Cecembia calidifontis: one gene and its partners. The protein of the gene in region 2 binds, or shares a complex with, the protein of the main gene of each other region. Links are inferred from orthologs where the notes say so. Each region holds a gene or a part of one and is shown on either strand. Other genes may lie near its edges.

Region 1 (7,205 bases), 1.3 Mb from region 2 along the record:
ATCTTGATGCCTCAAGGACCAAGGGGTCATTCAACATGACCAAAGCCTGTAGAGGGGTATTGGTCCTGCCTCGGTTGACCACACATTGATCCCTGTTGCTTCCATCAAATATGATGGGCATAGGTGGCGGTACAGTCAGTTTTATAAAAGTGTAAAGTCCTCTTCTGTACAATTTTTCACCTTTGTCCTGTTTATAGGTTTTCAAATCTCCCCTGCCTGAAGTAGCTGCTTCCCATAGTCCTTCCGGTTGATAAGGTTTCACACTGGGACCTCCTACTTCCTGTACCAATAGTCCCGAGCTTGAAAGTACCAGATCCCTGATATTTTCTGCGGGGAGTCTCAGTCTTGGTGCTCTTGACAGATAGATATTTTCGGGATCCACTTTCAATTTTTTGTTTTCAACTTTGGATGATTGTCTGTAAGTGGCCGAACTCAAGATTTGTTTGATCAGGCGTTTGACATCCCAGCCGTTTTCCATAAAGTCCACGGCAAGCCAATCCAAGAGTTCAGGATGGGAGGGAAGGTCACCTTGCATGCCAAAATCACCGGTAGATTTTACAATTCCCCGACCAAAGATTTCCTGCCAGATAAGGTTGACGAATACCCTTGATGTCAGCGGGTTCTTTTTGTCCACTGTCCATTGGGCCAGTCCTAGACGGTTTTTAGGGTATTTGGAATCAAAAGCAAAAACACTTTCAGGAGTATTGGGATTGACGGGGAGTGTTGGGGCATCATATAATCCCCTGTCCAGAATATAGGTTTTTCTTGGCTCTTTCAGCTCTTCCATTACAGAAACCATGATTTTGCTGCTGTCTTTGTGGTTGATAAAGCCTAACAGTTCATCAATATCATTTCGCTCAATCCATAAAATAGGTGTTTTGGCAGGTTTAGATTGGGTGACATCCCCTTCATACCCTTTTTCTGGAGTGTTGTTGAAAAAGGCAAAAAGTTCAAAATAGTTTTTTTGTGAAACCGGGTCGTACTTGTGGTCATGGCATTGGGCGCATTCCATGGTCAGGCCCAAAATACCTTTGCTGAAGGTATTGGTTTTGTCCAAAATATATTCTACCCTGTACTCTTCATCTATTACCCCACCTTCTTCCGTGTATTTGTGGTTTCTGTTGAATGCTGTAGCCAGGATTTGTTCCTTATTGGCATTGGGCAGCATGTCTCCGGCCAATTGCCAGGTTATGAACTGATCATAGGGTAGGTTTTTGTTGAAGGCATGGATTACCCAATCGCGATAAGGCCATTGGGTTCTGATATTATCATCTTGGTATCCATAAGAATCAGCATATCTTGAAATGTCCATCCATAATGTGGCCATTTTTTCACCATAAGCCTTTTGTTCTAATAAGAAATCTATCATTTTCTCATAGGCATCCGGGCTTTTGTCATTTTCAAACCTTTTTTGGAGTTCCGGGCTTGGGGGCAATCCCGTGATGTCGAGTGAAATTCTTTTCAAAAGCGCAGACTTTTCCGCTTCGGGATTGGGAACAAGCCCTCTTTGGTTCATTTTTGCCCAAATGAAATGATCGATTTCATTTTTAGGCCAGTTCTTGTCTTTTACCGAAGGAAGTTCAACTTTTCTAGGGGGAATAAAAGCCCAATGTAGTTCATAAACGGCCCCCTGCTCAATCCATTTTTTTATCAGGGCTTTTTCGTATTCACTTAATTTTAAATTGGAATCCGGAGGGGGCATCATTTCGTTGGGATCAGATGAAATGATACGGTGATAAACTTCTGATGTGGAGGGCGAATTTGGTACAATTCCAAATTTATCCGGATACTCCTTCAATGCCGCGTAGGCATTTTCAGCAATATCCAATCTTAATCCAGCTTCCCGCTTATTGGCATCCGGGCCATGACAGGCAAAGCAATTATCAGAAAGAATAGGTCTGATATGGTAATTGTAGCTGATCTGTTCTTTGCTGTCCAGCAATAATTCATTATGCCTGTCCGGACTACAGGATACAAACAATAAAATAAAAGCAGCAAAGATTAAGGCTAGAGGATTCATTGTTTGTAGACAAGGTTATTTGGGAAAAGGTAATTTCGTAAAAAACAAATTACACAACAATGTTTTGCGAAAAAATAGAAGAAAAATGGAAATATTTTATTGGATAAAGATTTTAAAAAATACTTGGACTAAGATGCTAAGAACTGAAACAAAAAATCCGGCCAAATGACCGGATTTTGTTTATTTATTTTTTATCACACTAAAATCAAAGTAATCCAAGAATTTCGTGGTGAAATTTCCTGCTCGGAAATCTTCATTTTCCAATAAAGCAATATGGAAGGGAATGGTTGTTTTAATACCATCAATTACAAACTCCTCCAATGCCCTTTTCATCCTCACGATCACTTCTTCCCTAGATTGGCCACTTACAATAAGTTTAGCAATCATGGAGTCATAGTTTGGAGGTATAACATAGCCGGCATACACATGGCTGTCCACCCTCACGCCTCTTCCACCTGGCATGTGCAGGTTCAGGATTTTTCCTGGACTAGGTCTGAATCCATTGGAAGGATCTTCAGCATTGATCCTACATTCCATGGCATAAAGTTTTGGGTAATAGTTTCTGCCGGAAATTTTTTCTCCGGCTGCCACTTTGATCTGCTCTTTGATAAGATCGAAGTCAGTTACTTCTTCTGTAATGGGATGCTCCACCTGAATTCGGGTGTTCATTTCCATGAAATAGAAGTTTCTGTGCTTATCGACCAGGAACTCAATGGTACCGGCACCTTCATATCCAATAGCCTCAGCCCCTTTGATGGCGGCCTGGCCCATAGCTTCTCTCAGTTCATCAGTCATGAATGGGGAAGGGGTTTCTTCGACCAGTTTTTGGTGTCTTCTCTGTATAGAGCAATCCCTTTCCGAAAGGTGGCAGGCCCTACCGGTACTGTCACCTACAACCTGAATTTCAATATGCCTTGGTTCTTCAACGAATTTTTCAAGGTAAAGTCCGTCATTTCCGAAAGCGGCACCGGCTTCTTGCCTGGCGTCGTTCCAGGCTTTTTTGAATTCAGCTTCTTCCCGTACGATTCTCATGCCCCTACCTCCACCACCGGCGGTTGCTTTTAAAATGACAGGGTAACCCATTTCATTGGCTAATTTGATCCCTTCTTCCATACTTCCCAACAAGCCTTCAGATCCTGGAATGGTAGGTACCCCCGCTTCCTTCATGGTAGCTTTTGCAGTGGCTTTATCACCCATTTTATTGATCATTTCCGGGCTGGCACCGATGAATTTGATGCCGTATTCTTCACAGATTCTGGAAAACTCTGCATTTTCTGACAAGAATCCATAACCAGGGTGGATGGCATCAGCATTGGTGATTTCTGCCGCAGCGATGATTCTGGGAATGTTCAGGTATGATTCACGGCTTGGTGCCGCGCCGATGCATACAGCTTCGTCGGCAAAGCGCACATGAAGGCTGTCCTTATCCGCTGTAGAGTAAACTGCCACGGTTTTGATCCCCATTTCCTTACAGGTTCGGATCACGCGGAGGGCAATTTCCCCTCTGTTTGCTATTAAAATTTTTTTAAACACGGTCACTTAGGTTGGTTAGACAAAAATTATCCAGCTGGATCAACCAGGAACAAAGGCTGGTCATATTCTACGGGAGACGCGTTGTCAACCAGTACTTTAACTATTTTACCGGATACCTCGGATTCTATTTCATTGAAAAGCTTCATTGCTTCAATGATGCAAACAGTCTGACCGGCAGTAACTTTATCCCCTACACTTACAAATGGATCAGCATCTGGATTTGGAGTTCTGTAGAAAGTCCCGATCATTGGGGATTTGATTTCCACATACCTGGATGTATCTTCTTTTGCAGGCGCTGCAGGTGCAGGAGCCGCCACTACAGGAGCAGGGGCAGCTGGTTGAGCTGCTGCTGCAGGTACAGCTACTGTCTCCACTTTAACTGAAGGGGCTTCTGAATATTTTTTAATGGAAAGTTTGAATTCTTCGGTTTCGATTTTAACCTCCGCTAGACCGGAATTGGAAATAAAATCTATAAGTTCTTGAATTTCTTTTGCTTTCATGAGTTTTTAGTTTAGTAATATCCAAACTGGACATTTGGGTTTGTCTGGGAAATAAGCAATAAAGCTATGTAATTTAGGTAAATCACATAGCTTTATGAAATTATTTTACTCTTTCAGAATAAGAGCCATCTCGGGTATCCACCCTGATCATGGTATCCTGATCCACAAATAAAGGAACCATTACCGTAGCACCAGTTTCAACTGTGGCAGGTTTAAGTGCATTGGTTGCTGTGTCACCTTTGATGCCGGGTTCCGTGTAGGTGATCATCAATTCCACAAAAGGAGGAAGTTCTACCGATAGGGGAGTTTCTGTTTCTGCATGAACCAAAATATCCACCATCTGTCCTTCTTTCAGCAGATTTGATCTTTCAATAAGTTTCTCTTGGATGGGGATCTGTTCGAAAGTTTCGGTATCCATGAAATGGAAGCCCAAATCGTCCGCATAAAGGAATTGATGAGGTCTTTTCTCTACCCTTGCAGTAGTTACTTTTTCACCGGCACTGAATGTTTTGTCCAAAACTTTGCCTGAGGTCAAGCTTTTTAGTTTCGTTCTGACAAATGCAGCACCTTTTCCTGGTTTTACGTGCTGGAATTCTACTATGGAATAAATGTCATTGTTCATTTCAAGACATAATCCATTTTTGAAATCTGCAGTTGTTGCCATATGTATGAGTTGAATTATTGTTTTCTTTTATTTTGGATCATAGCCCCACTTGAGATAGACAGCTCCCCAAGTAAAGCCCCCTCCGAAAGCAGCCAATATCAGATTGTCTCCTTTTTTGAGTTGGGATTCATAATCCCATAGGCACAATGGTATGGTCCCCGCTGTGGTGTTTCCGTATTTTTCAATATTGAGCATCACCTTTTCTGGGCCGATTCCCATTCTGTTTGCCGTAGCATCGATAATTCGTTTGTTAGCTTGGTGCGGAACCAACCAGGCAATATCCTCAGCATGAAGATTGTTCCTTTCCATGATCTGTGCGCTAACCTCTGCCATGTTGGTTACTGCAAACTTGAATACAGTTGATCCCTCCTGATAAGCATAATGCTCCCTGGCAATCACTGTCTCAATACTTGCAGGTTTGCGGCTTCCTCCTGCCTTCATGTGTAGGTAAGGAGCCCCGGAACCATCTGCATGAAGCAAAGAGTCCATTATTCCTACTTCTTCTTCGGTCGGTTCCAATAACACCGCACCTCCCCCATCACCAAAGATGATGCATGTGGCCCTATCTTGGTAATCAATAATAGATGACATTTTATCTGCACCCACCACGATTACTTTTTTGTGCATGCCTGTTTCAATAAATTGGCTTCCCATGGTCAGAGCATAAAGGAATCCGGAACAGGCTGCCGAAATATCAAAACTATAACTGTTTTTGGCCCCAACACCATCTGCTATGATATTTGCAGTCGCTGGAAAAGGCATATCTGGAGTAACTGTGGCACAGATAATCAGATCAATGTCTTCGGGGTCTGTATTGGTCTTTTTCAAGAGGCCTTTTACTGCATTGATTCCAATTACAGATGTGCCCTGGTTTTCACCTTTTAGAATTCTTCTTTCTTTGATTCCGGTTCTGGTAACTATCCACTCGTCATTGGTGTCTACCATAGTTTCCAATTCCTGATTTGTTAAGACATAATCAGGAACCCAACCGTGAACGCCGGTAATTACTGCTCTAGTTTTTTTCATTCAGCATTTATTTTCAGCCTTGTTTCCCAGAGCCGAAGGCTTAAGGGTTTGGCTTACAGTTTTTTATGGTTGCTTGGCTTTTGGCCTTTCAATATGCTTCAAAGCAAGGCATCAAAATTATCTAAAATGTGCTTTTTCACCAAAGATTTTTGGTTTTTAGGTGAATGTAAAAGCAATTATTGATAAAGGGAAAAATAAAAAACCTCCCGGCTATTCCCGGAAGGTTTTTGTCAAAAGGCCTTTTGAATCAATTAAGCAACAACTTCTTTTTCCATGATAACCTGTCCTTTATAGTACAGTTTACCATCAAGCCAAAATGCTCTGTGTGGCAGGTGGAACTCACCTGTAGTAGGGCACTGGGCCAGACCTGGAGCTGTTAACTTATAATGTGTTCTTCTTTTGTCTCTTCTGGTTTTCGAAATTTTGCGTTTAGGATGTGCCATCTCTTAACTATTTTAGATTAATCTTTTTTCTTAAGTTTATTCAATATTTCCCATCTGGGATCCACTGGCTTTTCAGGATTTTCTTCCCCGTCTTCCAGTTCTTCAATTTCATCACTTTCTAATTCCTCTGACAAATAGACCAGGGATCCTTCATCTTCGAACCCCTCATCGTCCATTTCTTCAGCATAATCCGGATGGATTTTTTTTGCCGGAATGGCCAATAATATGAATTCATAGACCAATTGGGCAATGTTGATACTTGGAGTGTCCCTGGTAATCATGAATACATCTTCACTGATTTCCTGCTCTATCGGTCCATATTTGTAGATTACTTTTTCAGTAAAATCCAATGGATGGTCAAATTCCTCCAGGCTTCTGTCACAGGTCAGCCGGACTGTTCCGCTAAATTTAAATTCCGCCTCAATGACTGAAGCTGTCTTATTAAGTGTCACAATAACAGTCACTTTGGATCCGTTGATCCAGTCTTCAGCTTCGAAAAACTTGAAGAAATCATCGCCGACTTCAAACTGAAATGTATGTCTACCGTCCTTCAGTTTGATAATGTCTATGTTGTAGTTTCTCAAGAATTTCACGGCTCCTCCTGCTAATTCAAGACCGCAAATTTAGGGAAATGGGTTGGAAAAATAAAATTTGGTCTTAATTTATTTTCTTAGAACAAGTCTGGATTGATAATTGTCAGGTATTCAATAAGATGGAGAGGTGGGAAGTCTTTAAATCTTTTCAATTTTTTGATAAGAGGCCAATACTCCGCGGACCATTGCTGCTGAAAAACCCTGATGTTCCATTTCATTGAGTCCAACAATGGTGCAGCCTTTTGGTGTAGTGACCTTATCGATAGCCTCTTCCGGGTGCATATTTTTTTGTATCATCAATTCTGCCGCTCCCTTCACAGTTTGGTTGACGATCAAACTTGCTGTTTTCGCATCAAAACCAATTTGTATGCCCCCCTGAATCATGGCTCTCATAAACCTCAAAACATAGGCAATCCCGCAAGCTCC
Region 2 (7,171 bases):
GTTGGCCTGACTCCGCTTTTTGGTCAGGTGAAAATGTGGCATGTGCCTACAGTGGAAGAAGTTAGATCTGGTCCTCCTCCGGCCATAGGATCACCACAATATGAAGAGGACGTCAGGGAATTAAGACGCTATGCGGCCCACATGACCCTGGAACAAAGGAGGATTGCCAACTGGTGGGAAGACGGTTTAGGCTCCTATACCCCTCCTGGCCATTGGAACAAGTTTGCCAAATTATCCATCGTCAAAAATAAACTGAACCCCTTAAGGGCTGCCAGGGTATTTGCCTACATGAACACCGCAATCATGGATGCAGGTGTAGCTTGCTGGGACACCAAATATTATTACCATTACCCACGGCCTATTGAAACAATCCGTGGATTCAAAACAATTCTTGGTACCCCCAATTTTCCTGCTTACACTTCTGGCCACAGCACTTTTTCGGCGGCTGGAGCTGAAGTCTTATCCTTCTTCTTCCCCAGCGATGCCCAGCGCTTTACTGAATGGGCAGAAGAAGCCGCTGTTTCAAGAATTTATGGCGGGATACATTACCGATTTGATGCAACAGAAGGTACTAAACAAGGCCGTCTGGTGGGCACTTATGCTGTCAATAAAGCAAAAGTTGACGGACTGTTCTAAATGAAAAAGTATTTTTTCATAGGAATTGTCGGACTGGCTTTGCTGGAAATTGGCCGTATTTATTTTATCATGCCTATGCCAGGGAGTCAGAAATGGGACTCCCTGCATTTGGCTTACTTTCTGCACTCTTATCGCTGGACGGGAATTTTTCTCTTTGGCGCCATGCTGCTGATCGGTGCAAAGTCCGCTTTTGCTTCTTCAAAATGGCTATCAGGAATTTTGACCCTGCATTTGCTGGGATTCATCTACATGTTCAATTTCAAAATGACAGCAGATAAGATGTTCCTACAGCCTGAAAACTTAACTTTCTCCAGCTTTGAAGAAAATTCCTTGGTTGACAGCAGCCTGGTTTTGGTGGCATCATATAAAGGCGAGGCCAAAGCCTATCCGATCCGTTATATCGCTTACCACCATCAAGTAAGAGATCAGATCGGAGGAAAAGACATTATGGTAACTTACTGCAGTGTCTGTCGGTCAGGAAGGATTTTTGAACCTGTAGTCAATGGGCAAACTGAAAATTTCAGGTTGGTGGGCATGGATCATTTCAATGCCATGTTTGAAGATCAATCCACCGGATCCTGGTGGCAGCAAGCTAATTGGGAAGCCGTAACTGGACCCTTAAAAGGATATCAACTCCCCGAATTGGCTTCAAGCCAGATGAGTTTGGGAAAATTCTTCAGCCTATATCCTTCAGGCCAAGTGATGAATGGAGATCCTAAATTCCTTTCCAAATATGATAGTTTAGGCAAATTTGAATTTGGGCTCAGCAAAAGTAAACTCACCGGAACTGACAGCCTTTCATGGAAGCAAAAATCCTGGGTAGTGGGTGTAAGGATCAATGGAAAAACCAAAGCCTTTGATTGGAATGATCTCAAAGCACAACAAATAATTCTTGACCAACTTGCCGGTAAACCAATTGCATTGGTTATTTCGGAAGACCGAAACAGTTTCCGGGTCTTTTTGAGACCTTCTAACCAGCATAAAATAAAGCTAATCCCTGGAGATAAAATCATTTTCAATGAGGATACCCTTAATTTCAATGGAGTCAATATTAAAACAGGCGCTCAGGAACTGATAAGCATTACAGCCTACCAGGAATTCTGGCACAGTTGGAAGACATTTAATCCTGGAACTGAAATCTATTCCCCTAAATGATCTATTGGGATAATTTCACCGGCTTCTCTATTTCTTTTTTCAGACTTTTGGATGCCAGTACAATCAGGGCAATGGAAAGAATAAAAAGCAGGGCTGCAATTACCGATAAAACATACACCTGACTTTGGAAATTTTTCCAGGCAAAAAGCCCCAAGGAGGTCAAGGTAACAGTGAACATAAAAAACATGGGTATGGTAACGAAAGTAGCGCTGATTTTTTGTTTCATCAGCCAAACTGCCACAGTCAGCAATGCCAAGGCGGCCAAGAGTTGATTGGCAGAACCAAAGATGGGCCAAAGGGTACTGAAACCTCCTGAAGCCAAAAGCAGGATGGATAAAATGACAACCACCGTCGTTGAAAGGTATCTGTTTTGGGAAACTTTGGCACCCACTGGGTGCTTTACATCTTCAAAATACTCCTGCAAGGTAAACCTTGCCAAACGTGTACAGGTATCCAAAGTGGTCAATGCAAAAGCAGAAACGGTCAATGCCACAAAGCCTACGGCAAAATTTTCCGAAATGCCCATGGAAGAAATCATACTTCCTAGCCCACTGGCAAAAAGCGGCACAGGACCTTCCTCTCCCAACCTTCCCAGGTATTCCCCCCTACTCAGCACAATCACCGCTCCCACAGAAATGATGGCAAGGAAAGATTCAATCAGCATTCCCCCAAAACCCACCACTTTGGCATCGCTTTCCTTGTCCAGCTGCTTGGAGGTTGTCCCTGATGCAACCAAAGAATGAAATCCACTGATTGCCCCACAGGCAATGGTCACAAACAATACAGGAAATAAATAACCCAGATTATCGGAATTGATATAAATATCCGTATCCATTTTGATCTGCGGATTGGCGATGAAAACCCCAATTACAGCGGAAATGATCAATCCATATAAGAGAAAACTGTTAAGGTAATCCCTTGGCTGAAGCAACATGGATACAGGGGTGACAGATGCAATAAAAGCATACGCAAGCAATACATATACCCAGGTCTGATAATCAAGTTCAAAGGGAAGTTGCATTCCCAAATAGACAAAATAATACATCAATATCACTCCGATTGCCGAAATGAGCACAAATGCTGTTCTGCTATTGCCCACCACTTTACTGACGAGACCAAAAGCAACCGCCAGAACAATGAAAAGGATAGATGCTGAGGCCACACCGGCATTGTTGACAAAAGTTTTGGCGATAATATCAGCAAATACCCCTATGATAAGAATCAGGGTAGAAAAGCTGAAAAGGATGAAAAACTGTTTGCCTTTTTGACCAATATTGTTTTGAATGATCACGCCAATGGACTTGCCCTGGTTTCTCAAGGAAGCAGCCATACTGCCCAAATCATGGACCGCACCAAAAAATATCCCTCCCAACAGGATCCAAATGACTGCCGGTATCCACCCAAAAGTTACTGCTATGATAGGCCCAACAATTGGTCCAGCTCCTGCAATGGAGGCAAAATGATGGCCTAGTACCACTACAGGCTTACTTGGCACATAATCAACACCATCCTTGTACATATGGGATGGGGCTTTCCTTTTATCGGTGAGGCCAAATTTGTTATAAACGTATTTACCATAAGTGAAATAAGCTGTCAGCAAGATAATACCAGACAAAAGCAGTAAGGTGGTCAAAGCCATATCAAAGGGAATTAAGCAGGGAAATTTCATCCATTTTCATCAAAATACCAATGATAATTTCAGGATTTAAACAATATTCTGATTTTTTTCATTGCAGCAAGAAAATTATCAGACCTTCATGGCATACCATCCCTGAAGGAAATTAGGACTAAGACCATTGGTAAATTTTATTTAATGGAGAATACCTATAAATTTGTAGTCCCTGAAATGAGAATTTCGGAACTAAACATGTAAATATGGCTTGGTTTAAAAGAACAGACAAAGGAATCAAAACCTCTACGGAAGAAAAAAAAGATGCTCCGGACGGGTTGTGGTTCAAAACCCCAAAGGGCAATATTATCCATACCAGGGAATTAAAGAACAATTCCTATGTTTGCCCGGATGATGACTACCATGTAAAAATTGGATCTAAAGAATATTTCGAAATTCTTTTTGACAATAACCAATTCAAGGAGTTGGATGCAAATATGAAATCCGGGGATCCGCTGAAATTTGTGGATTCCAAAACCTACACTTCCAGGATTCAACAAACCATTGAAAAAACAGGATTGAACGATGCAGTCAGGACTGCCGTAGGAAAAATGAATGGGTTTGACCTTGTCGTAGCCTGTATGGATTTCAATTTTATTGGGGGGTCGATGGGTTCTGTGGTCGGTGAAAAAATCGCCAGGGCAATTGATTACGCTCTCAAGCATAAAATCCCTTTTTTAATGATCTCCAAATCCGGTGGGGCCCGAATGATGGAAGCAGGCTTCAGCTTAATGCAAATGGCCAAAACTTCTGCCAAGCTGGCACTTTTGGACAAAGCCGGAATCCCTTACATATCTTTATTGACAGATCCCACAACCGGAGGGGTCACTGCTTCGTATGCGATGCTAGGTGATTTCAATATTGCCGAACCGGGGGCATTGATCGGCTTCGCCGGACCAAGGGTTATCCGTGAGACAATCGGTAAAGATTTGCCAAAAGGATTCCAGAGTTCCGAATTTGTACTCGAACATGGTTTTTTGGATTTCATCATCGATAGGAGACAGTTGAAAAACAGATTGACAACACTCCTAAGATTGCTCAACAATTAGGCAGGAAATGCGTTTATGGATTAAGTCGTCCAGTGGTTAAAATAAAATTCAACTTTGGCCGATTTTATTGATTTATAAATATATTTGTGGGCCGGAATAGGCTTTAGACGGAAAAATCAAAAGTAAAATTTATAATAAATGGGTTCAGTAATTATTACTTCGATAGTAGCATTTACGCTGATTATTTTGCTACTGGTTTTTATTCTGTTGTTTGCCCAGTCCAAATTGGTGTCCTCAGGTGACGTGAAGATTGTAATCAATGGGGAAAAGACCATTGTTACTTCTGCAGGTTCTACCTTATTGAGTACTTTGGGCAACAATAAAATCTTCCTTCCCTCTGCTTGTGGAGGTGGCGGTACTTGTGCCATGTGTAAGTGCGTCATAGAAGAAGGAGGAGGAGAAGTTCTCCCAACTGAAGAAGGTCACCTTAGCAGGGCTGAAAAACAAGGAAAAGTCAGACTTTCCTGTCAGGTAAAAGTAAAATCTGACATGAAGATCAGAATCCCTGAAGAAATCTTCGGTATCAAGAAGTGGGAATGTGAAGTTATCTCCAATTATAACGTATCCACCTTTATCAAGGAGTTCAAAGTGAAATTACCTGAAGGGGAAACCCTTCACTTTGAATCAGGAGGTTATATTCAGATTGACGTTCCGCCAATTACTGTGAGCTTTAAGGATATGGACATCACGCCACATCCTGAATTGGGTCACCCAGCAGATGTTTACAAGAGTGATTGGGATAAATTTGGTCTTTGGGATCTTGTCATGAGAAATGACGAAGAGCTCTTCAGGGCTTACTCCATGGCCAATCACCCAGCTGAAGGTAACATCATCATGTTGACCATCCGTATCGCTACCCCACCATGGGACAGAGCCAACAACAAGTGGATGGATGTCAACCCAGGCGTATGTTCCTCTTACGTCTTCTCCAGAAAACCTGGAGATAAGGTAACCATTTCAGGCCCTTATGGAGAATTCCATATCAACCCTACACAAAGAGAAATGATTTACATTGGTGGTGGTGCAGGTATGGCTCCTTTGAGATCCCATATTTTCCACTTGTTCCACACTGAAAAGACCAATAGAAAAGTTTCTTACTGGTATGGAGGTAGATCTAAGAAGGAATTGTTCTATGTACCTCATTTCAGAAACATCGAAAAAGATTTCCCGAACTTTAAATTCTATATCGGTCTTTCCGAACCACTTCCGGAAGACAACTGGAAGATTAAAAAATCTCTGGACGATGACGGTGATGGCTATGTTGGATTTATCCACCAGGTACTATATGACAACTACCTGAAATACCATCCTGAGCCAGATGAGGTTGAATATTACCTCTGCGGACCTCCTTTGATGAATGCGGCAGTATTGAAGCTGTTGGATGACATGGGAATACCTCAGGAAAACATCAGATTTGACGACTTCGGTGGTTAATATAACTCAAGTCCCGCAAATGCGGGACTTTTTATTTTTCTCCAGCTTTTTTATTTTAATTTTGAATTCAGCTTAAACCAAATTTATGAACCTTAAGTCATTCTTTGATCCCATACCGGAAACACTCATACAGCATTCGTATTCTCACAATTCATTTTTTAACTACATACATCCTTATGTAGAGGATTTTCCTGACATCAGGGGAATGCAGATTGCCCTCATCGGCCTCAAAGAAAAAAGAGGCATGAAAAACAGTGACACACTCGAGAGGGCTTCCCTGGAAATCAGAGAAAAATTGTACCAACTGAAGAAAGGTCATGGGCTGTACAAAATTGTGGATCTGGGAGACCTTAAGCTGGGCGAAAACAGAAAAGAATCCATACGATACATACAGACAGTAGGGGAATACCTGATCAAAAAGCAAATCCTGCCCATTTTCTTTGGAGGAACGCACGACCTGGATTTCGGACAGTTTCTTGCCTATGAAGGACTGAAAAAGATGATTTCCATGGTAACTGTTGACGCCAAACTGGACATGGAGGATGAAGGTCAGCCCACGGAGGTTCATTCCCAGGACATCATTCTGCATCAGCCCAATTTTCTGTTCAATTATAGTCATTTGGCCTATCAGAGTTTTTTGGTAGACCAGGACCTCATCAATGTGATGGAGAAATTGTACTTTGAACATGTACGTTTGGGCAATCTCAGACATAATTTCAAAGAGGTGGAACCCATTATCAGAAACGCTGACTTATTGAGTTTTAACATTTCGGCCATCAATTCATCTGATGCACCGGGGGCTGCCGATGCCCAACCTTTTGGACTCACGGGAGAGGAAGCTTGCCAGATTTGTAGGTTTGCCGGAATGAACGAAAAATTGTCCTCTATGGGCATTTATGGTTATCAGCCCTATTATGATGACAGTAGGAACAAGACCGCGTCTGTCATAGCCACTATGATATGGTATTTTATTGAAGGATTTTATGACAGGAAGGACAGCCTTTCATTCAAAAGCAGCGACTATATCAAATATACCGTATCTTTGGACACCAAACCCTCTATTATCGTATTCTATAAAAGTAAAAGAAGTGATAAATGGTGGATGGAGATTCCTCAGAGTGAACAGGATAAGTTTGATCGGACCAGTATAATCCCATGTAGCTACCAAGATTATCAAATGGCCCAATCCGGTGAAATTCCTGAAAGATGGATCAATGCACAGCTTAAG
Region 3 (7,304 bases), 2.4 Mb from region 2 along the record:
GTCTCTGGATGGTTGCCCCAATTCAAAAGTGTACCAAGTGTATTGTTATTATTTTTACTGATGACCTGTAATATTTGAATAGAGGCATCAAGAACACTTGGTTGGCGGGTATCCCCCACCAGGTCAACTGCTGCTTCGTTCTCTTGAAAAACTTTAAAATAAGCGGGCTCCATTTTGGATACCGCTTCTTCAAGGGAAGCCAAAATCCCTTGCTTCACCTCTTCCAAGTAATGCACATTGACCCCTCTGGTGAATTGATCCGGACCGTACATTCCCATGAGGTCAGGAGAAGAGTGTACATGGGTACTGGAGACGAACAAATAATCAATCTTTAATCCTGGGTCAAGGCGTTTTCTGACATCTATAACCTCATCATTGCCGAAGCTGATCATATCAATTACACAAAGTGCCAACCTGAAATCCCCGTTGTCTATTACGATTGAGCGGGCCCATAAAGGATCGTTCACGCCTGATGCAGGACGGTTTTGATGAAATCCTGCCAACCAAATTGGATCGAATTTCCCATTTTTATTTAAATCATGGAAAAAATCCCCATCTTTTTCATTGAACCTGGCATCCCCATTGGCATCAGTCCAAGTATCAAATTGAGAAGGGGTAATATCGAATTTTCCAAAGCCGGCCTGAAATCCTTTGCTGATCGGTTCATCGTAATTTAAATTCAGAAAATAGCCCTGATGCCTGTCCTTGAACTGAAAAAACGAATAAACAATAAAGGAAACCAAGAACAATAGACAAAATATCAACAAAATCTTGATCCATTTTTTCATAGTAAAAGAATTGCGTTCTCTTTATATCCTTTCAATATACCCAAACTTAGTTTTTTTTGGTAATATTTAGCAAAAAATGGAAGTAAACACTTCCTGGTTATCCTACGTTATTTTATTTGGAAATATCTGGTTATGAAACGGTTTTATTGGATACTATTGTTCTTTTTGTTACAGGGATGTTCAGACAGAAATGACATGCTCCCTTCAGGTTCTCAACTTCTCAAAAACTCTGATTTTTCGGCAAGCCCCGATAATGTTTCACCATGGGTTGCGATTACTTCACCTGGTTTCAATTTGGGAGTAAGTGAAGAGGTTTTCAGAATTGGCTCAAGATCTGTATATATAGAAAATCTGGATAGCTTAAATCAAAACACAGGAAATTGGAAACAAAGCTACACCGGACCTGCTCCAAGACCTGGCAGAACCCTTAGGATGCGGGCATATTTGAAAGGTGAAAACATTGTACTTAGAGGCCCAAGAAGCAATATCTACATTTCTATGCGCGCATTTCCTGTGCAGGATAGCAGAGGAAGCACCATTGGGAGATTTATAAGCTCTCAGGACAGAATCCGTGTCAATGGAACTTTTGACTGGAGACCAATTGAACTCGTATTGAACAATGCCCCTGATGAAATAGATTTTATAACCGTTTACCTTGTGATGGGGCCGAGGGCAACGGGAAGGGTATATTTTGATGAAGTTACCCTGACGGTGGACTGATCAGAGAATCCCTTTTTCAGGATATTTTGCTGTAACAGTTCTTCCAAAAGCCATCATTTCTTCTATTTGCTCTTCCATTTTCCCATTTGGCTGAATAATTGGGCCTATACCCGCTTCTTTCTTTTTGTAATCAAGATATCCAATAACCACAGGAACACCAGCTCCCAAAGCCACATGGTAAAATCCTGTCTTCCATTTCGGGGCATGACTTCTTGTTCCCTCCGGGGTTACCATTATCACCAGTTCATCAGCTTCCTTTAGCATATTGGTCATTGCCTCTGTATAGGTCTGCTTTCTTCCTCCTGGTATCCTTTTCCTGTCAATGGCTATTCCGCCTAAGCTTTTGATAAACCAGCCTAGAGGACCAACCATCACTTCTTTTTTGATGGTAAATCGGACTGGAATATCCATTAGGTAAAAAGCGGCCCTGGCATATAAAAGGTCCCAATTACTGGTATGTGGAATTGCAATCAATACAGCCTTTTTTAAATCTTTTGGCCATGCTGCATTAAGCTTCCAGCCTGCTATCCAAAACACCAATCTTGACAATAACTTCATCATATCTTTTGTTTTTGTCTTTTTACCGTTAAGTCCTTAATTTCAGGATTCTCGTCGATGAAAGCTATGGCTGATTCATAGCCATATTGGAAAATATCTCGGGCTTTTTTGATGTCAAAAACACCAAATTTTGCCAGTCCTTTGGGTTCAATGAAAAAATCACATTTATCTCTTCTGCTGTAGACATTGTAATTCATGGACATGATCACACTTCTTTCAATCAGTCCTTTGATGTTTTTTATATTGTGTTCCACCGGAAGGTGGTTACAATTGACTCCTATCACCACATCGCAAACTCCATCTAAAGGTTCAACCGGCAAATTATTTAATATTCCTCCATCAAGATAATATTGTTTATCAATGGCTATGGGATCAAACATCCCTGGAATACAGGAAGAGGCCATGATAGGCTTAATCAATTCCCCTTCTGAAAAATAGACCACTTTCGCTCTTTTGACATCCGTCGCTGCTACAGACAAAGGCATTCTTAATGCCTCAAAAGAGTTTTCCGGCAAATATTTCTTAAAAAGCTCCTCTAAAGTTTCCATTTTCAGGATTCCGGTCCAGCTGATGGCTGGTCTGAGGAACTTAAAATAATTGGTTTTGAGAATGATTTCCAGAATTTCATCAGGTTCGTATCCGGCGGCATACAATGCACCTGCGATAGCGCCTGCACTGCTTCCGCTTATCCTATTTGGGAAAATCCCTCTTTGATTAAGTGCTTTTAACACCCCAAGATGGGATATTCCCCTTACCCCACCACCGGAAAGGGCGATACCAATTTTTTTATCCAAGCTCATACAAAGAAAAGGTTTGGTCTAATCTAACACCTTTTTCGGTCATCTTGAGGGTACAGCATTCATGAATTGGATCGTGTTCAAAAAAAATGACATATTTATTGTCCACAGCTTCCTCCAAAAACTTCTTTTTTTCTTCTAAAGTAATAAGGGGTCTTGTATCATAGCCCATCACATAAGGCAAGGGAATATGTCCGGTGGAAGGCAGAAGATCCGCAGCAAAGACGATAGTGTGGCCCTTGTACTTGATTTTGGGTATCATCTGTTTGTCCGTATGACCATCTACCGTAAAAAATTCAAAACCCTCGGCAATTCTTTTATCATTCAGATCCACGAAACTTAACTGTCCACTTTTTTCCATAGGAAGGATATTCTCTTCTAAAAATGAAGCTTTCTCTCTGGCATTTGGTACTGTGGCCCATTGCCAATGGGCTTTATTGGTCCAATAAACGGCGTTTTTAAATGTCATCTCCAATGCAGGTGAACTACTTTTTGAATACCTTACTCCCCCACCGCAATGGTCAAAGTGAAGATGGGTTAGAAAATTATCTGTAATATCTTCTGTCGAAAAACCTTTCTGATGTAATGATCTTTCCAAAGAATCCTCACCATGAAGGTAATAATGGGAAAAGAATTTGGCATCTTGCTTATCCCCAATACCATTATCGATCAAGATCAACCTATCTTCCATCTCCACCAATAGGCAACGCATGGCCCAGGTACAGAGATTGTTTCCATCTGCTGGGTTGGTTTTTGACCAAAGTACTTTTGGGACCACACCAAACATGGCTCCTCCATCCAATTTAAAAAATCCGGTATTGATTACATGTAATTTCATCCTAGGAACTTAATAAAACAAAATCCCATAAACTTACGCCACTCAGATTAGTTTAATGCATAAGTTTATGGGACTCTAAGAAAGTGAAATATTTTATTCAACAAAAACGCCCATTGAACAGAATTTTTCAATTCTCTGGTCAATGCGCTTTTCTGGTTTAATCTTATCCAATTCTTTTAACGCATCCAAAATAGTTGCTTTTAAAGTCTTGGCCATCGCCTTCATATCTTTATGGGCTCCTCCAAGCGGCTCTTGTATAATTCCATCCACCAAACCATTGGCTTTCATATCAGTTGCTGTCAACTTCAAGGCCTCGGCTGCCTGTTCCTTATAATCCCAACTTCTCCAAAGAATAGATGAACAGGATTCAGGGGATATCACCGAGTACCATGTATTTTCCAACATGTAAACCCTGTCTCCTATTGCAATCCCTAATGCTCCGCCAGACGCTCCTTCTCCTATGATGATACAGATGACAGGAACCTTTAGCATAAACATTTCCCTTAGGTTTCTGGCTATCGCTTCTCCTTGCCCTCTTTCTTCAGCTTCCAAGCCAGGAAAAGCTCCCGGAGTATCTATCAAGGTGACTATGGGCTTTCCGAACTTCTCGGCCATTTTCATTAGCCTTAAAGCCTTTCTATACCCCTCAGGATTGGCCATCCCAAAATTCCTTTCTTGCCTTTGCTTGGTATTTCTTCCTTTTTGCTGGCCGATAAACATGACTGTCCTTCCATCTATATCCCCCAGCCCACCAATCATCGCTTTATCATCTTTTACAGTTCGATCACCATGTAATTCTATAAAATCATTGGTGATTTCATAAATATAATCCAGTGCATAAGGCCTATCGGCATGCCTTGATAGCTGAACACGCTGCCATCTTGTTAAATTCTGGAAAGTCTCTTTTTTCAAAGTCTGAATTTTTTCTTCCAATGACTGAATATCGGTAGATAAATCTATATTCTTACCTTTTGCCAAATCTTTCATTTCCTGAAGTTTGAGCTCCAAATCAGCAATTGGTTTTTCGAATTCTAGTAACATACTTGTTTTTTTTGACTAAGGCAAAGATAAAAATAATCTGAGGAAGAAAAATTTTTTATTTGATGGAGGTATTTCAAAAAGTGAATACTTATGCGGAAGATTGTGCTTCCCCAACCTCTTTTCGGGATCCGAAGACACGCCAATGTAAAAAGTCCCGTCTGCCTCCGACTCAATGATATAAACGAAATGGATCATAAAACAAAAAACCCCAGCTAAATGCTGAGGTTTTGCGGAATAGCCTGTCCCGTGAAACGGGAGACGGGACTCGAACCCGCGACCTTCCCGAGTACTCGGGACTGGCATTCTAACCAGCTGAACTGCCATTGATCAGACTCAGAAGAAATTGCCTGCTCTTCTGGCCCTTAAGAAACCTTTCCCTCTTTAGGGCCTCTGATTTATCACAAAATTTTTCCTTATAAACCAGCTTCCACGGACGCTTCCTGGATGTAAAACCTTTGTGAGGAAGATTGTGCCTCTCCAACCTCTTTTCGGGATCCGAAGACACGCCAATGTAAAAAGTCCCGTCTGCCTCCGACTCAATGATATAAACGAAATGGATCATAAAACAAAAAACCCCAGCTAAATGCTGAGGTTTTGCGGAATGGACGGGACTCGAACCCGCGACCTCCTGCGTGACAGGCAGGCATTCTAACCAGCTGAACTACCACTCCAAAATGAAGTAAAATTTGTAAATGACAATTATCTCTTTCGATAACTAAATGTGTAATGGACGGGACTCGAACCCGCGACTTTCCCGAGTACTCGGGACTGGCATTCTAACCAGCTGAACTACCACTCCAAAATGAAGTAAAGCTTGTAAATGACAATTATCTCATTCGATAATTAAATGCGGAATGGACGGGACTCGAACCCGCGACCTCCTGCGTGACAGGCAGGCATTCTAGCCAGCTGAACTACCACTCCTGCTAATCTTGTTCAATGTTGCAATTAATAATACTTAAAATAAAAACTGCCTATTTGAACAAAGTTTTTTAAACTGAGCCCCCTGCCGGGATCGAACCAGCGACCTACTGATTACAAGTCAGTTGCTCTACCAGCTGAGCTAAGGAGGCTTTTATTTTTCAGCCCTTTTGCTGAAATCGTGGTGCAAATATATAGGGATAGATTTTTCGTGCAAAAGGTTTTTCAAAAAAAATAAGGAGATATTTACTATCTCCTTATTTATGAGAAGATTAAAATTCCCGAAGGATAGAAAGCTTTTTCTTTAATTTCTCAATTTCCTTCTCAGCCTTCTGGATTTTTTCGTCAAATTGGTCTTTCAGCTTATCTGCTGTTTTGGAAGAAGCAAAAAACTCCAGGTTATTCCTCCATAAAGTAATGTTGTTTTCCAGATCAGCAATTTGCTTTCTTATACCATGTTCTTTTTTATTGAGGACTCTATTGCTATTAGGATCAGCTTGAAGCTTATTCAGGTTGAGCCTGAACAAGAACTCTTCCTTGCTTCCTCCTTCAATGCCAAGCTTTTTGGCATAGGTATCTAGGGCTTCGTTGAACTTCCCAAGGATTTCCTTCATGTTCTTCCTTGGCACAAAACCAATGGAATTGAACTCCGCAATGTATTTTTCAAGGTTCTCCTCTGATAATTCCGAACCGGAAGCTTCATCCAGTATTTTTTTGCATACTGCCTCTTTGGCTTTTAAATTATCTTCAAATTCCAGGTTTACCTGTTTATTGGCGTTTCTTCTGTTTTCAAAAAAGGTATCACAAGCTGATTTAAACCTACTGTAAAGATCATCTCTGACTTTTTCTGGAGTCGGGCCTATTTTTTTCCATTCCTGCTGTAGCGCAATCATTTTGTTTGCTGTATCGTGCCAATCTGAACTATTCATCAGCTCTTCTGCCTTCGCAATGAGCTCTTCAGCTTTGTTTTTATTTTGAAGTCTGATTTCATCCAATTCCTTGAAGAATTGATTTTTGTTGTGGAAAAAGTGCTTGAATAAACCCCAGAACTTTTTATTAACCTCTTTACCGTGTTCTCTTGGTACCGGACCAGCTGCTTCCCATTCTTTCTGAATAGCAAGAATATCCTTGGTTTTTGTATTCCAGTCTTTAATTTTTGAAGCTGAAAAATCCTTAAACTCATTCAATTTTGAAATAAGGGCTTCTTTTAATTGAAGGTTTTTCTTAAAAACTTCTTTTTGTCCTTCGTAGAATTCTTTTCTTTTGTCATAAATGGCATCAGAAGCAGCCTTAAATCTTTGCCACAAAGGTTCTTGTTCCTCTCTGGGAACCGGGCCAACATGCTTGAATTCCTCATGAAGTTCGTTGAGAGATTTGATTGCCTCCTTAAGGTCATCAACTTTACTTAACGCCTCTGCCTTTTCTACTATTTCCTTTTTTTGCTCGAGATTCTTTTTTCGATCAAGTTCTTTAAGTTCAAAATATATACTTCTGTTATCATAGAACCTATCCATCAAAGCATTGTAGGAAGCCCAAAGATTCCTGTTTTGAGAACTAGGAACTGGCCCAATGCTTTTCCATTCTTCCTGAATTTGTTTGATAATATTGATACTATGGGTCGTTTCTTCACCATCGACCAAT

Evidence for each region.
Region 1: the proteins of accD (region 2) and accB are in contact, whole or in part, in a solved structure (PDB 8UXZ), measured with the Escherichia coli proteins. The link is inferred for Cecembia calidifontis from one-to-one orthologs.
Region 3: the proteins of accD (region 2) and BC751_RS16280 are in contact, whole or in part, in a solved structure (PDB 8UXZ), measured with the Escherichia coli proteins. The link is inferred for Cecembia calidifontis from one-to-one orthologs.

The regions. Positions count from the first base shown.
Region 1 is NZ_SGXG01000001.1:2,753,729-2,760,933, forward strand. The notes cover bases 2,317-5,192. They hold accB (acetyl-CoA carboxylase biotin carboxyl carrier protein), read right to left. Parts: upstream 4,054-5,192; coding sequence 3,580-4,053; downstream 2,317-3,579. Other genes in these bases: accC (acetyl-CoA carboxylase biotin carboxylase subunit), read right to left, coding at 2,317-3,553; efp (elongation factor P), read right to left, coding at 4,154-4,717; BC751_RS11950 (beta-ketoacyl-ACP synthase III), read right to left, coding at 4,745-5,192. In the rest of the region: BC751_RS11930 (PSD1 and planctomycete cytochrome C domain-containing protein), read right to left, coding at 1-2,020; more of accC, read right to left, coding at 2,201-2,316; more of BC751_RS11950, read right to left, coding at 5,193-5,743; rpmF (50S ribosomal protein L32), read right to left, coding at 5,995-6,186; BC751_RS11960 (YceD family protein), read right to left, coding at 6,204-6,779; proC (pyrroline-5-carboxylate reductase), read right to left, coding at 6,918-7,205. UniProt on the Escherichia coli protein: This protein is a component of the acetyl coenzyme A carboxylase complex; first, biotin carboxylase catalyzes the carboxylation of the carrier protein and then the transcarboxylase transfers the carboxyl group to form malonyl-CoA.
Region 2 is NZ_SGXG01000001.1:1,445,350-1,452,520, reverse strand. The notes cover bases 2,746-5,587. They hold accD (acetyl-CoA carboxylase, carboxyltransferase subunit beta), read left to right. Parts: upstream 2,746-3,666; coding sequence 3,667-4,509; downstream 4,510-5,587. Other genes in these bases: nqrF (NADH:ubiquinone reductase (Na(+)-transporting) subunit F), read left to right, coding at 4,648-5,587; BC751_RS06300 (carbon starvation CstA family protein), read right to left, coding at 2,746-3,430. Outside these bases: BC751_RS06310 (vanadium-dependent haloperoxidase), read left to right, coding at 1-636; BC751_RS06305 (DUF3179 domain-containing (seleno)protein), read left to right, coding at 637-1,791; more of BC751_RS06300, read right to left, coding at 1,793-2,745; more of nqrF, read left to right, coding at 5,588-5,943; BC751_RS06285 (formimidoylglutamase), read left to right, coding at 6,029-7,171.
Region 3 is NZ_SGXG01000001.1:3,795,141-3,802,444, forward strand. The notes cover bases 2,769-5,743. They hold BC751_RS16280 (acetyl-CoA carboxylase carboxyltransferase subunit alpha), read right to left. Parts: upstream 4,743-5,743; coding sequence 3,795-4,742; downstream 2,769-3,794. Other genes in these bases: BC751_RS16270 (patatin-like phospholipase family protein), read right to left, coding at 2,769-2,866; BC751_RS16275 (MBL fold metallo-hydrolase), read right to left, coding at 2,853-3,701; BC751_RS22585 (GIY-YIG nuclease family protein), read right to left, coding at 4,758-4,937; BC751_RS16295 (GIY-YIG nuclease family protein), read right to left, coding at 5,047-5,304. Also shown: BC751_RS16255 (hypothetical protein), read right to left, coding at 1-788; BC751_RS16260 (hypothetical protein), read left to right, coding at 921-1,508; BC751_RS16265 (1-acyl-sn-glycerol-3-phosphate acyltransferase), read right to left, coding at 1,509-2,069; more of BC751_RS16270, read right to left, coding at 2,066-2,768; BC751_RS16320 (DUF349 domain-containing protein), read right to left, coding at 5,936-7,304. UniProt on the Escherichia coli protein: Component of the acetyl coenzyme A carboxylase (ACC) complex. First, biotin carboxylase catalyzes the carboxylation of biotin on its carrier protein (BCCP) and then the CO(2) group is transferred by the carboxyltransferase to acetyl-CoA to form malonyl-CoA.